Regions from separate parts of the Cytobacillus sp. ABV4_503 genome, predicted to be linked through region 1. Evidence: a T-box and tRNA genes for the amino acid it is inferred to sense, from the RefSeq annotation. Region 1 holds a T-box; the other regions hold tRNA genes.
The links. A T-box is a leader RNA that pairs with one kind of tRNA and senses whether it is charged. The one in region 1 lies ahead of leuS (leucine--tRNA ligase), so its partner is inferred to be a tRNA-Leu.

Region 1 (4,731 bases):
AAGGTTTTGAAGCGCTTGGGCTAAAGTGTGATGTGACCTCAGAGTCTGATATACAAGCGGCCATCAATGAAACCGTCAGCCAATTTGGTTCTTTGGATGTGCTCATTAACAATGCAGGGCTGCAGCATGTTTCCTTTATTGAAGATTTTCCTACTGAGAAATTCGAGTTTCTGATCAAAGTGATGCTGACTGCACCGTTCATGGCCATTAAACATGTCATGCCCGTCATGAAACAACAAAAGTCCGGCCGTATCCTGAACATGGCATCCATTAACGGTCTTGTTGGATTTGCAGGGAAAGCGGCATATAACAGTGCCAAGCATGGTGTTATAGGCCTTACTAAAGTTGCAGCATTGGAGGCTGCTGAAGATGGCATCACGGTTAATGCCATTTGCCCGGGCTATGTAGATACACCACTCGTAAGAAATCAGCTGAATGATCTTGCTAAAACAAGAAATGTACCTATTGAAAAAGCGCTGGAAGAAGTTATTTATCCCTTAGTGCCGCAAAAGAGGCTGCTGACGGTAGAAGAGATTGCAGATTATGCTATTTTTTTGGCCGGTGACGGAGCTAAAGGAATTACTGGCCAGGCGGCAGTTATTGATGGAGGATATACTGTTCAGTAGTTACAGGCACATTTTCGAAAAGCATTGCATATTCTAGATATTAAATTCCTGTCAGGATAAGCCTACTTGCATCCTGGCGGGAAATTTATTACAATAGTCATATTCTTATACTAAAATGCTTAGATAAGGAGCAGTAGTGGTGCAGCAGCCCGTTTTAGAGAGTTGACGGAAGGTGCAAGTCAGCCGGGCACATCATGAACTCGCCTTTGAGCAGCAAGTGTGAAGTACCAGTAATGCTTGCCGTTTTCCGCGTTAAGGATGAATGAAGCGAGTGACATGTTCACTAATGTGGGTGGTACCGCGGGAGATTTATACATAATCCTCTCGTCCCTTTTTTGGGATGAGAGGTTTTTTATTTTTTTAGGCTGTCTCGTAAAGGTTGTTGCTTACAGACTAAGTTTAACTATCTGAGTTGATTGCAGCGGAAATCAACGGGCATTATTCATAAGCCAAACAATGTTTTATAAGAAGAGAGCCTGATTTTATTTTCATTAATAGGAGGAAACAAAAATGAGTTTCAATCATCAGGAGATTGAAAAAAAGTGGCAAGGCTACTGGGAAGAAAATAAAACTTTCAAAACAACTGAAGATAAAGGCAAGCGCAAATTTTATGCACTTGATATGTTCCCTTACCCTTCAGGCGCAGGACTTCATGTCGGGCACCCGGAAGGATATACGGCAACAGACATCCTTTCCCGCATGAAGCGCATGCAGGGCTATAATGTCCTTCACCCAATGGGCTGGGATGCATTTGGTTTGCCTGCCGAGCAATACGCCCTTGATACAGGAAACGATCCTGCTGAATTCACAGAACAGAATATCAACACCTTCCGCCGCCAGATAAAGGCGTTAGGCTTTTCATATGACTGGAATCGTGAAGTAAACACAACAGACCCTGAATACTATAAATGGACTCAGTGGATATTCTTAAAGCTTTATGAAAAAGGGCTTGCATATATCGATGAAGTAGCTGTTAACTGGTGTCCCGCACTTGGAACAGTGCTTGCTAATGAAGAGGTCATTGACGGAAAAAGTGAACGCGGAGGCCATCCGGTAGAACGACGTCCAATGAGACAGTGGATGCTTAAAATTACAGCTTATGCGGATCGCCTGCTTGAAGATCTTGATTTACTGGATTGGCCAGAGAGCCTAAAGGATATGCAGCGAAACTGGATCGGCCGTTCGGAAGGAGCAGAAGTAACATTCAATATTGAAGGCCATGATGGCACGTTCACTGTTTTCACAACACGCCCTGACACATTATATGGTGCAACATATGCTGTTCTTGCTCCGGAACATGCGCTTGTTGATAAAATCACAACAGAAGGGCAGCGCGAGGCAGTTCAGGCCTACATTGACAAAGTAAAGAGCAAGAGCGACCTAGAGCGGACAGATCTTGCTAAAGAAAAAACAGGTGTCTTCACTGGTGCTTATGCGATTAACCCTGCCAATGGCGAAAAAATGCCAATCTGGATTGCAGATTATGTATTAGTCAGCTATGGAACTGGGGCCATCATGGCGGTTCCAGCTCATGACGAGCGGGACTATGAGTTCGCCAAGCAATTTGATCTTCCTATTATAGAAGTTGTTGCCGGCGGAGATGTTGAAAAAGAAGCATACACTGGCGACGGCGAGCATGTGAACTCAGGTTTCCTTAATGGTTTAAACAAAGAGGAAGCAATTGAGAAAATGATCACATGGCTTGAAGAAAAAGGCATTGGCACTAAGAAGATTACTTATCGTCTTCGTGACTGGCTATTCAGCCGCCAGCGCTATTGGGGCGAACCGATTCCAGTAATCCACTGGGAAGATGGCACAATGACTGCCGTGCCTGAAGATCAGCTGCCATTAGTGCTTCCAAAAACTACGGAAATCAAACCATCCGGCACTGGAGAGTCACCATTAGCCAACATTGATGAGTGGGTTAATGTTGTGGATCCTGAAACAGGCAAAAAAGGCCGCAGGGAAACAAACACAATGCCGCAATGGGCAGGCAGCTGCTGGTACTATCTTCGCTATATTGATCCGAAAAACAGTGAAGCTCTTGCAGACCCTGAGAAATTGAAAGAATGGCTTCCAGTTGATATTTATATCGGAGGAGCTGAACATGCGGTCCTTCATCTTCTATATGCCCGCTTCTGGCACAAGGTCCTTTACGATGTGGGAGTTGTCCATACGAAGGAACCTTTCCAAAAGCTATTTAACCAAGGTATGATTCTTGGGGAAAATAATGAGAAAATGAGTAAATCAAAAGGCAATGTCGTTAATCCGGATGAAATTGTTGCAAGCCACGGTGCTGATACTCTTCGTCTATACGAAATGTTCATGGGTCCGCTTGAAGCTTCCATCGCATGGTCTACAAATGGATTGGATGGTTCAAGAAGATTCCTTGATCGCATCTGGCGATTGTTTGTGGAAGAGACTGGTGAATTAAGCCCGGGAATTCAGGACATTGAAGAAGGCAGCAGCCTTGAAAAGGTTTACCACCAAACGGTGAAAAAAGTAACTGAGGATTACGAAGGGCTGCGTTTCAACACGGCTATTTCTCAAATGATGGTATTCATCAATGAAGCATATAAAGCAGATGTGCTTCCAAAGATCTTTGCAGAAGGCTTTGTTAAAATGCTTTCACCAATTGCTCCTCACATGTCCGAAGAGCTTTGGTCAAAATTAGGCCATGGTGAATCTATTGCTTATGAAGCCTGGCCTGCATTTGATGAAGCCAAAATGACAGATGATGAAGTTGAAATTGTTATCCAGATCAACGGCAAAGTTAAAGCAAAGCTTATGGTTCCTGCCGATGCCAAAAAAGACCTATTGGAGCAAATCGCAATGGGCGATGACAAAGTAAAAGAACAAATTGACGGAAAAACTGTCCGTAAAGTCATCGCGGTACCAGGTAAACTTGTAAATATCGTTGCAAATTAAGTTAGATCAGATGAAACCACCTCTATTAGATCAGGGGTGGTTTTTGTAGTTGTGTTATAGAAACTTCCCATTTATATTTTTTGTGCCATATAGGGTATTATAGGAGTGGCAGCATTATTAAATGCTAAGTGCTATTTATAAAGCTTTCCAGAAAGGGTGTTAGGATTGGACCGTATTGAAGAGATTACAACAGAAGAATTACAGAAAAAGCTTGAAGCTGGGGAGAAGCTTGAGCTTGTAGATGTGAGGGAAGATGAAGAGGTTGCATCCGGCATGATTCCAGGCGCGAGACATATCCGTATGGGCACGGTACCCGAGAATCTTGATAAATTTGATAAAGATACGGAGTACATTATTATTTGCCGTTCTGGCAATCGCAGCGGAAACGTATGCCACTATTTGCAGGACCAGGGATATAAAGTCCGCAATATGACAGGGGGCATGCTGAACTGGCAGGGGGAAACAAAATAGAATAGAGCGGAGCCGCAGAAGGCTTCGTTTTTTTTTATGTGTTTGTTTTAAAAATTCAGATAATTGACCAGACTGATAAAAAACTATGAAAGGAAGTTTCCTGTGATAAAGGTAAAGTTATTTGATCATGAACATGAAAAAGACCTGGAAAAGGATATGAATCATTTTCTGGAAAAGATTGAGGAAAAAAAGCTGCTGGATATAAAATATAATGTTGCGGCAGTGCAAGAGGATGAAGACGAACAAATTTATTGTTTCTCTGCCATGGTTATATATAGAGCCTGATTCTGAGGAGCATCAGGCTCTATCTTTATTTATAAGATTCTAGCTGAAACTGCTGCGTTTATTCCGGCTAACCTGCCTGTTACAAGTGCGGATGTAATATTATACCCGCCTGTGTAGCCATGGATGTCCAGGATTTCTCCGCAGAAGAAAAGTCCTTCCATCAATTTTGAAGCCATTGTTTGCGGTTCAATTTCTTTGACGGAAACCCCTCCGCCGGTAACAAAGGCTTTATCTAGAGGCAACGTCCCATTTACCTTAAATTGAAAAGATTTGCAGGCTTTAACAAAACTTCTGATCTTTTCGTTTGAAATCGCAGCTCCCTGTGAGGATGGATCCATTCCGTTCTGCTCAAAAAGAAACAAAAGATATCTTTCGGGAAGCATCCCTTTTAAGAGATTTTTAATACTTTTCTTTGGATCTT
Region 2 (4,731 bases), 3.1 Mb from region 1:
TAATGCCCGCCATCAGAACCAATGACAGCAGTAAGAAAGCAAAGCGTTTCATTTTGTTTCCCCCCTGAATAATTTTTTATATAAACTTTAACGGCCCATTTGGCCGCAAAAGTCTCTATAACTACTTGATGGAGCCTTGTGCAATGCCTTTAATAATATGCCTCTGCAGAAACAGGAAGAAAATAACGACCGGGGTAATGCCCATCACAAGGGCGGCCAGTCCCATGTCCCATTGCTTTGTATATTGGGCAAAAAATGAGCTTGTGGCTAAAGGAATCGTCCTAAGCTCTGCATCCTGAAGAACAAGAAGCGGCAGCAGATAATCATTCCAGATCCATAACGTATTTAAAATAACAACCGTGACAGTGATTGGCTTTAGAAGCGGAAAAACAATTCTCCAAAAGACCCCAAACTGGCTGCACCCATCAATTCGGGCCGATTCTTCTATCTCGATTGGAACTGTTTTAATAAAGCCGTGATACAGAAAAAGCGATAACGGTACACCAAAGCCAAAATACATAATGATAAGGCCAGGTATGCTGTTTGTCAGATTCAGCGTGCCTCCCAGCTTCATCAGCGGTATCATGACTGTCTGGAATGGAATAACCATGGCAGATACAAATAATGCAAACAGAATTTTGCTGAATTTCCCTGGGGTTCGAACCATCTTCCAGGCAGCCATGGAACTAATGACAACAAGTCCAATATTGCTGACTACCGTAATTATAAGCGAATTCCAGAAGGCCCTCGGGAAATTAATGATATCCCATACCTTCAAGTAATTGGAGAATAAAAATTCCTGCGGCCAAGCTGCAGCATCAATCAAAATATCTGCAAAGCCTTTTACAGAATTGATGATCACGAAATAAAAAGGTATGAGGAATATGACTCCTAATACGATTCCGATAATCTCCAGCAGAAACGTAACCTTCGTATATCTGGGATTCATTATGCCTCAACCTCCCTTTTCTTGGTCATCATCACCTGAACCGTTGTAAAAATTGCTACAACAAGGAAGAACAAAATGGATTTCGCGGTACCCAGACCATACCTGTTATTCTGGAAAGCTTCCTGATAGATATTAATCGCAACAGATTGAGTTGAATTAAATGGCCCGCCGCCTGTCAGTGAAATATTCAGATCGAAAATCTTAAATGCCATTGAAATAGTTAAAAAGAAACAAATTGTAAACGCCGGCAAAATTAGAGGAATGATAATTTTCGTCAAAAGTGTCCAGCTCGATGCTCCATCGATCCTTGCAGCCTCCAGCAGTGTCTGATCAACCCCCTGCAGCGCTGCAATATAAATAACCATCATATATCCGCTGATCTGCCAGGCAAACACAATCACAATTCCCCAGAATGCTGTTGTCTCATCCCCAAGCCACGGAAGCTTAAAAACGGACAGATCTGTCAGATTTCCAATTGCAGCAAACCCTTTTACAAAAATAAACTGCCAGATGAATCCAAGTAATAATCCCCCGATAACGTTAGGAATGAAAAATACAGTCCGCAATAAATTCCTGGACTTCAAGGCTGCGTTCAATAGTAATGCAAGCCCAAAACCTAGTAAATTACTAATAATAACCGAAGCTAACATAAACTTGGTAGTAAAAATAAAAGAATCAAAAAACTTAGGATCATTCTTAAAGATCTTTATATAATTTTCAAGTCCGACCCATTCAACCACAGAACTGACACCATTCCATGACGTAAAAGAATAATAAATCCCCATCAAGAAAGGAATGATCTGAATCACCAGGAAAAAAATTAATGCCGGCCCTACAAAAGCACTATATGTTAGAATTTTTTTCAGATTTGCTTTTTTCCTGGATACTGTTTTTATCTCTGAATTAACTGCTGGTTTCCGTATCTCAGCCTTTGTCTCCAATTGTCTTCACCGCCCCCTCATTTCTTGCAAACGCTTTCCTACATTATATTTGAAACCGCTTGCATATATAGGTGACTGGATTGACTAAAATGGTGCAATATTTTGACTTCTTAAATTGTAACTTTTTTTAATGGAAGATATTGCATAGAATGAAGCTATCTTGAATATTGGGATGTGAGATATGATATTAAAATTTCGGTATGAACCAGTAGAATTAAAGATGCTTCGGTTTTTAAATGGAAGATTGCGGCTGTCCCCTAAAGATTACAGCCACTTTCATAATTTAGAAAAAGGTTTTTCAAGTGAGAAAATATTTGATCAGCTCCTCGAAGAATTACCTGAGGAATGGATTATTCTTCATGATTTATTGTTCGATTACAGTAACACCTTTTTCCAAATAGATTCACTATTAATCACTGGGGACTGCATCTATATTTTTGAAGTTAAGAATTATGCGGGAGACTTTTATATCGAACAAGACAGATGGTACACCGCACCATCAAATACTGAAGTTAAAAACCCTCTTCTGCAGCTGCAGCGAAGTGAATCTCTCCTGAGAAGACTTCTGCAGGAATTGGGAGTAAAAACCCCTCTTAAGGCTCTTCTAATTTTTATTAACCCCGAGTTTCATCTTTATCAAGCCACAATGAATCTTCCTGCTATACTTCCAGCACAAACTAAACGATTAATAGACAGGCTAAAATTGAAATCTCAGCAGCCGAATAAAAAACATTTAATGCTGGCGGACAAGCTAATGTCCATGCATTTGAAGGATAATCCTTATGGCAGGAGATTTGAGTATACCTTTGAGAAATTGGAGAAGGGGTAAGGTGTGCTTCTTGCCAGCACTTTATGGAGCGATTGCATAGAGCTGCATTAGTATGTAACAATTGTGGATGCAAAGAAGATGTCGAATTGGCAATCCTTAGAAATATTAAAGAATTTAGAGTAATGTTTCCCGAAATGCTGTTAACAACCAATATTGTGCATGAATGGTGTTCAGATATTATTTCAAAGAAAAAAATCCGGAAAATACTATCAAACAACTTTAATCATATCATTCATGTCAAGACTTCTTACTTTGAATAAACCATAATTTTGTTGTTGTGATAGCTTACTTTCAACTGTAAGGCATGTCCCCTTCGGCTTTCCTCGCACTAATCATGAATTAGAATCTTTTAATTCAATCTATCAACACTGAATGGCTCTATTCAGTACTTTTAGTTCCATTCACATTATATCTTCGAACCTTAACGACATTATTCTGCCGCATTAGTTCCGTTTACATGATGTCATCGAACCTTAAGTGCTCTATTCTGCTGCATTAGTTCCGTTCACATGACATCTTTGAAACTGAATGGCACTATTCTGCCGCTTTAGCTATTAGTCTAGTCAATTTTCATTATTAAGACACAACGTCATTTATTCCTCCTGCCAAGACAAGAATAATGCCCTTTTGAATTACTTCCGAACAGTTCAGAACCCTTTTTCGAAACTACCTTCTGAATCGTTCGGACCCTGTATTGATACAACTTTCATTTTAATCAGCCGAATCGTTGCACTCATAATTGCTATCCGCATTAAAATTTCCACGTAAATATATTAGTCAACAACAAAAAAAGGTTTCCCAATAAAGGAAGCCTCTTTTCAGATACCGGTGGTCGGGGTCGAACCGACACTCCAGAAGGAACACGATTTTGAGTCGTGCGCGTCTGCCAATTCCGCCACACCGGCATATTAAAATGTAGTAAATCTTGTGGTGCCGAGGACCGGAATCGAACCGGTACGGTAGTCACCTACCGCAGGATTTTAAGTCCTGTGCGTCTGCCAGTTCCGCCACCCCGGCGTATATCAGCGAGTCAAGATTTAGATTATGGAGGCGGCAACCGGATTCGAACCGGTGGTAAAGGTTTTGCAGACCTCTGCCTTACCACTTGGCTATGCCGCCATAAATTAAATATTATTCTGGAGCGGAAGACGGGATTCGAACCCGCGACCCCCACCTTGGCAAGGTGATGTTCTACCACTGAACTACTTCCGCAAAATGGCTGGGCTAGCAGGATTCGAACCTGCGAGTGACGGAGTCAAAGTCCGGTGCCTTACCGCTTGGCTATAGCCCATTGATCATTCGTATTACATTTATATGTGAGTTATACTCGTACTGTTACTTTAAAATTATGGGGCGACTGATGGGAATCGAACCCACGAGTGTCGGAGCCACAATCCGATGCGTTAACCACTTCGCCACAGCCGCCATAATAATATTGGCAGGGGTAGTAGGAATCGAACCCACATCAAAGGTTTTGGAGACCTTCGTTTTACCATTAAACTATACCCCTATTTAAATGGTGGAGGGGGGCAGATTCGAACTGCCGAACCCGAAGGAGCGGATTTACAGTCCGCCGCGTTTAGCCACTTCGCTACCCCTCCATATTAACATAAAAAATGGTGCCGGCGAGAGGACTTGAACCCCCAACCTACTGATTACAAGTCAGTTGCTCTACCAATTGAGCTACACCGGCTAATCAATTCAGTAAAGGTGGCTCAGGACGGAATCGAACCGCCGACACAAGGATTTTCAGTCCTTTGCTCTACCGACTGAGCTACTGAGCCACATATTATTAATATTGTAAAAATGGCGGTCCGGACGGGACTCGAACCCGCGACCTCCTGCGTGACAGGCAGGCATTCTAACCAACTGAACTACCGGACCAGATTGCGGGGGCAGGATTTGAACCTGCGACCTTCGGGTTATGAGCCCGACGAGCTACCGGACTGCTCCACCCCGCGACAATAATATGGTGGAGGATGACGGGATCGAACCGCCGACCCTCTGCTTGT
Region 3 (4,731 bases), 1.0 Mb from region 1:
CAAGGCGAAGTATAGGGGCTGACGCCTGCCCGGTGCTGGAAGGTTAAGAGGAGAGGTTAGCGCAAGCGAAGCTTTGAATCGAAGCCCCAGTAAACGGCGGCCGTAACTATAACGGTCCTAAGGTAGCGAAATTCCTTGTCGGGTAAGTTCCGACCCGCACGAAAGGCGTAACGATCTGGGCACTGTCTCAACGAGAGACTCGGTGAAATTATAGTACCTGTGAAGATGCAGGTTACCCGCGACAGGACGGAAAGACCCCGTGGAGCTTTACTGTAGCCTGATATTGAATTTTGGTACAGCTTGTACAGGATAGGTAGGAGCCTGAGAAGCCGGAGCGCCAGCTTCGGTGGAGGCGTCGGTGGGATACTACCCTGGCTGTATTGAAATTCTAACCCGCGCCCCTGATCGGGGCGGGAGACAGTGTCAGGTGGGCAGTTTGACTGGGGCGGTCGCCTCCTAAAAAGTAACGGAGGCGCCCAAAGGTTCCCTCAGAATGGTTGGAAATCATTCGCAGAGTGTAAAGGCACAAGGGAGCTTGACTGCGAGACCTACAAGTCGAGCAGGGACGAAAGTCGGGCTTAGTGATCCGGTGGTTCCGCATGGAAGGGCCATCGCTCAACGGATAAAAGCTACCCCGGGGATAACAGGCTTATCTCCCCCAAGAGTCCACATCGACGGGGAGGTTTGGCACCTCGATGTCGGCTCATCGCATCCTGGGGCTGTAGTCGGTCCCAAGGGTTGGGCTGTTCGCCCATTAAAGCGGTACGCGAGCTGGGTTCAGAACGTCGTGAGACAGTTCGGTCCCTATCCGTCGTGGGCGCAGGAAATTTGAGAGGAGCTGTCCTTAGTACGAGAGGACCGGGATGGACGCACCGCTGGTGTACCAGTTGTCTTGCCAAAGGCATCGCTGGGTAGCTATGTGCGGAAGGGATAAGTGCTGAAAGCATCTAAGCATGAAGCCCCCCTCGAGATGAGATTTCCCATAGCGTCAAGCTAGTAAGATCCCTGAAAGATGATCAGGTTGATAGGTCAGAGGTGGAAGCGTGGCGACATGTGGAGCTGACTGATACTAATCGATCGAGGACTTAACCAAGTCATTGGTGAATACTCGGCAAATACTTCTTCATGCATTATCTAGTTTTGAAGGAACGAAGTTTCTTCAATCAAATAGTCCGGTGGCGATAGCGAGAAGGTCACACCCGTTCCCATACCGAACACGGAAGTTAAGCTTCTCAGCGCCGATGGTAGTTGGGGGCTGTCCCCCTGTGAGAGTAGGACGCTGCCGGGCGTATATTATGGAGGATTAGCTCAGCTGGGAGAGCATCTGCCTTACAAGCAGAGGGTCGGCGGTTCGATCCCGTCATCCTCCACCATACAACTTGCCGGTGTAGCTCAATTGGTAGAGCAACTGACTTGTAATCAGTAGGTTGGGGGTTCAAGTCCTCTCGCCGGCACCACTTCAACGAGCCATTAGCTCAGTCGGTAGAGCAGATTGCAGCATCAGTGAATTTCTTCATCTGAATAGCAATCTGTGACAAAGCGTTTAGCTTTGGAACATCTGACTGCACATAACAGGCTTTAGGAATTCTCATAAAATTATGAGCCATTAGCTCAGTCGGTAGAGCATCTGACTTTTAATCAGAGGGTCGAAGGTTCGAGTCCTTCATGGCTCACCATTTTAATTTCATATTGCGGGTGTGGCGGAATTGGCAGACGCACCAGACTTAGGATCTGGCGCCGCAAGGCGTGGGGGTTCGACTCCCTTCACCCGCACCATTCTTTAAGCGGAAGTAGTTCAGTGGTAGAACATCACCTTGCCAAGGTGGGGGTCGCGGGTTCGAATCCCGTCTTCCGCTCCATTTTTATGCCGGGGTGGCGGAACTGGCAGACGCACAGGACTTAAAATCCTGCGGTAGGTGACTACCGTACCGGTTCGATTCCGGTCCTCGGCACCATTTAATTTTATATTGCGCCCGTAGCTCAATTGGATAGAGCGTTTGACTACGGATCAAAAGGTTAGGGGTTCGACTCCTCTCGGGCGCGCCATATTACGGGGAGTAGCTCAGCTTGGTAGAGCACTTGGTTTGGGACCAAGGGGTCGCAGGTTCGAATCCTGTCTTCCCGACCATTAATATTGGGGCCTTAGCTCAGCTGGGAGAGCGCCTGCTTTGCACGCAGGAGGTCAGCGGTTCGATCCCGCTAGGCTCCACCAAAAAAACTTTCAAAAAAAGTTATTGACTCAGGTGTTTAAACCTGATAAGATAATAAAGTCGCCTCAAGCGGCGGATTGATCTTTGAAAACTGAACGAACAAAAACGTCAACGTTAATTCTTTAGTCTTTTTTGAAAAGACAACTTATGAGCTTAATCAACTCTTATATGGAGAGTTTGATCCTGGCTCAGGACGAACGCTGGCGGCGTGCCTAATACATGCAAGTCGAGCGGACAGATGGGAGCTTGCTCCCTGAAGTCAGCGGCGGACGGGTGAGTAACACGTGGGCAACCTGCCTGTAAGACTGGGATAACTCCGGGAAACCGGGGCTAATACCGGATGATTCTTTCCCTCACATGAGGGAAAGCTGAAAGATGGTTTCGGCTATCACTTACAGATGGGCCCGCGGCGCATTAGCTAGTTGGTGAGGTAACGGCTCACCAAGGCGACGATGCGTAGCCGACCTGAGAGGGTGATCGGCCACACTGGGACTGAGACACGGCCCAGACTCCTACGGGAGGCAGCAGTAGGGAATCTTCCGCAATGGACGAAAGTCTGACGGAGCAACGCCGCGTGAGTGATGAAGGTTTTCGGATCGTAAAACTCTGTTGTTAGGGAAGAACAAGTACCGGAGTAACTGCCGGTACCTTGACGGTACCTAACCAGAAAGCCACGGCTAACTACGTGCCAGCAGCCGCGGTAATACGTAGGTGGCAAGCGTTGTCCGGAATTATTGGGCGTAAAGCGCGCGCAGGCGGTTCCTTAAGTCTGATGTGAAAGCCCCCGGCTCAACCGGGGAGGGTCATTGGAAACTGGGGAACTTGAGTGCAGAAGAGAAGAGTGGAATTCCACGTGTAGCGGTGAAATGCGTAGAGATGTGGAGGAACACCAGTGGCGAAGGCGACTCTTTGGTCTGTAACTGACGCTGAGGCGCGAAAGCGTGGGGAGCAAACAGGATTAGATACCCTGGTAGTCCACGCCGTAAACGATGAGTGCTAAGTGTTAGAGGGTTTCCGCCCTTTAGTGCTGCAGCAAACGCATTAAGCACTCCGCCTGGGGAGTACGGCCGCAAGGCTGAAACTCAAAGGAATTGACGGGGGCCCGCACAAGCGGTGGAGCATGTGGTTTAATTCGAAGCAACGCGAAGAACCTTACCAGGTCTTGACATCTCCTGACAACCCTAGAGATAGGGCGTTCCCCTTCGGGGGACAGGATGACAGGTGGTGCATGGTTGTCGTCAGCTCGTGTCGTGAGATGTTGGGTTAAGTCCCGCAACGAGCGCAACCCTTGATCTTAGTTGCCAGCATTCAGTTGGGCACTCTAAGGTGACTGCCGGTGACAAACCGGAGGAAGGTGGGGATGACGTCAAATCATCATGCCCCTTATGACCTGGGCTACACACGTGCTACAATGGATGGTACAAAGGGCTGCGAGACCGCGAGGTTAAGCGAATCCCATAAAACCATTCTCAGTTCGGATTGCAGGCTGCAACTCGCCTGCATGAAGCCGGAATCGCTAGTAATCGCGGATCAGCATGCCGCGGTGAATACGTTCCCGGGCCTTGTACACACCGCCCGTCACACCACGAGAGTTTGTAACACCCGAAGTCGGTGGGGTAACCTTTTGGAGCCAGCCGCCTAAGGTGGGACAGATGATTGGGGTGAAGTCGTAACAAGGTAGCCGTATCGGAAGGTGCGGCTGGATCACCTCCTTTCTAAGGATATTTACATGAAACGTGACGTGTTTTGTTCGTTCAGTTTTGAGAGTTCAATCTCTCAATGAAAGATTCGTTCTTTGAAAACTAGATAATGTTAATGAAGAAGCAATAACCGAGTAATCGCCATTTTAGTCAATTCTCTCTATGTTAAATAGAGTTAAAAACCTTTGATGCTTGTTCATCTTCGATGAACCCGTCAAATACGGTTAAGTTAGAAAGGGCGCACGGTGAATGCCTTGGCACTAGGAGCCGATGAAGGACGGTACTAACACCGATATGCTTCGGGGAGCTGTAAGTAAGCTTTGATCCGGAGATTTCCGAATGGGGAAACCCCCTATCCGTAATGGGATAGGATCTTTACCTGAATACATAGGGTATTGAAGGCAGACCCGGGGAACTGAAACATCTAAGTACCCGGAGGAAGAGAAAGCAAACGCGATTCCCTGAGTAGCGGCGAGCGAAACGGGATTAGCCCAAACCAAGAGGCTTGCCTCTTGGGGTTGTAGGACACTCTACACGGAGTTACAAAGGAACGAGGTAAATGAACAGGTCTGGAAAGGCCGGCCAGAGAAGGTAAAAGCCCTGTAGTTGAAACTTCGTTCCCTCCAGAGTGGATCCTGAGTACGGCGGGACACGAGAAATCCCGTCGGAAGCAGGGAGGACCATCTCCCAAGGCTAAATACTCCCTAGTGACCGATAGTGAACCAGTACCGTGAGGGAAAGGTGAAAAGCACCCCGGAAGGGGAGTGAAAGAGATCCTGAAACCGTGTGCCTACAAGTAGTTAGAGCCCGTTAATGGGTGA

Region 2: it has a tRNA-Leu gene. The T-box ahead of leuS (leucine--tRNA ligase) is inferred to sense a tRNA for this amino acid. The anticodon was not compared.
Region 3: it has a tRNA-Leu gene. The T-box ahead of leuS (leucine--tRNA ligase) is inferred to sense a tRNA for this amino acid. The anticodon was not compared.

The regions. Positions count from the first base shown of each region.
Region 1 covers NZ_JBSWTH010000001.1:3,977,236-3,981,966, reverse strand. The annotation lists gene ACXAD1_RS19965 (3-hydroxybutyrate dehydrogenase) at 1-626, shown strand, start outside; T-box leader at 738-961, shown strand; gene leuS (leucine--tRNA ligase) at 1,137-3,554, shown strand; gene ACXAD1_RS19955 (rhodanese-like domain-containing protein) at 3,720-4,025, shown strand; gene ACXAD1_RS19950 (sporulation protein Cse60) at 4,128-4,310, shown strand; gene ACXAD1_RS19945 (BaiN/RdsA family NAD(P)/FAD-dependent oxidoreductase) at 4,340-4,731, opposite strand, start outside.
Region 2 covers NZ_JBSWTH010000001.1:870,458-875,188, reverse strand. The annotation lists gene ACXAD1_RS04520 (ABC transporter substrate-binding protein) at 1-52, opposite strand, end outside; gene ACXAD1_RS04515 (carbohydrate ABC transporter permease) at 122-949, opposite strand; gene ACXAD1_RS04510 (carbohydrate ABC transporter permease) at 949-1,890, opposite strand; gene ACXAD1_RS04505 (nuclease-related domain-containing protein) at 2,072-2,719, shown strand; tRNA gene ACXAD1_RS04500 (tRNA-Leu) at 3,543-3,624, opposite strand; tRNA gene ACXAD1_RS04495 (tRNA-Leu) at 3,648-3,736, opposite strand; tRNA gene ACXAD1_RS04490 (tRNA-Cys) at 3,765-3,838, opposite strand; tRNA gene ACXAD1_RS04485 (tRNA-Gly) at 3,857-3,931, opposite strand; tRNA gene ACXAD1_RS04480 (tRNA-Gln) at 3,936-4,010, opposite strand; tRNA gene ACXAD1_RS04475 (tRNA-His) at 4,069-4,144, opposite strand; tRNA gene ACXAD1_RS04470 (tRNA-Trp) at 4,156-4,229, opposite strand; tRNA gene ACXAD1_RS04465 (tRNA-Tyr) at 4,237-4,320, opposite strand; tRNA gene ACXAD1_RS04460 (tRNA-Thr) at 4,337-4,412, opposite strand; tRNA gene ACXAD1_RS04455 (tRNA-Phe) at 4,431-4,503, opposite strand; tRNA gene ACXAD1_RS04450 (tRNA-Asp) at 4,527-4,603, opposite strand; tRNA gene ACXAD1_RS04445 (tRNA-Met) at 4,607-4,680, opposite strand; tRNA gene ACXAD1_RS04440 (tRNA-Val) at 4,690-4,731, opposite strand, start outside.
Region 3 covers NZ_JBSWTH010000001.1:4,980,082-4,984,812, forward strand. The annotation lists rRNA gene ACXAD1_RS24820 (23S ribosomal RNA) at 1-1,093, shown strand, start outside; rRNA gene rrf (5S ribosomal RNA) at 1,172-1,288, shown strand; tRNA gene ACXAD1_RS24830 (tRNA-Val) at 1,298-1,373, shown strand; tRNA gene ACXAD1_RS24835 (tRNA-Thr) at 1,382-1,457, shown strand; tRNA gene ACXAD1_RS24840 (tRNA-Lys) at 1,601-1,676, shown strand; tRNA gene ACXAD1_RS24845 (tRNA-Leu) at 1,692-1,776, shown strand; tRNA gene ACXAD1_RS24850 (tRNA-Gly) at 1,785-1,859, shown strand; tRNA gene ACXAD1_RS24855 (tRNA-Leu) at 1,867-1,955, shown strand; tRNA gene ACXAD1_RS24860 (tRNA-Arg) at 1,970-2,046, shown strand; tRNA gene ACXAD1_RS24865 (tRNA-Pro) at 2,052-2,128, shown strand; tRNA gene ACXAD1_RS24870 (tRNA-Ala) at 2,137-2,212, shown strand; rRNA gene ACXAD1_RS24875 (16S ribosomal RNA) at 2,376-3,925, shown strand; partial or broken rRNA gene ACXAD1_RS24880 (23S ribosomal RNA) at 4,133-4,731, shown strand, end outside.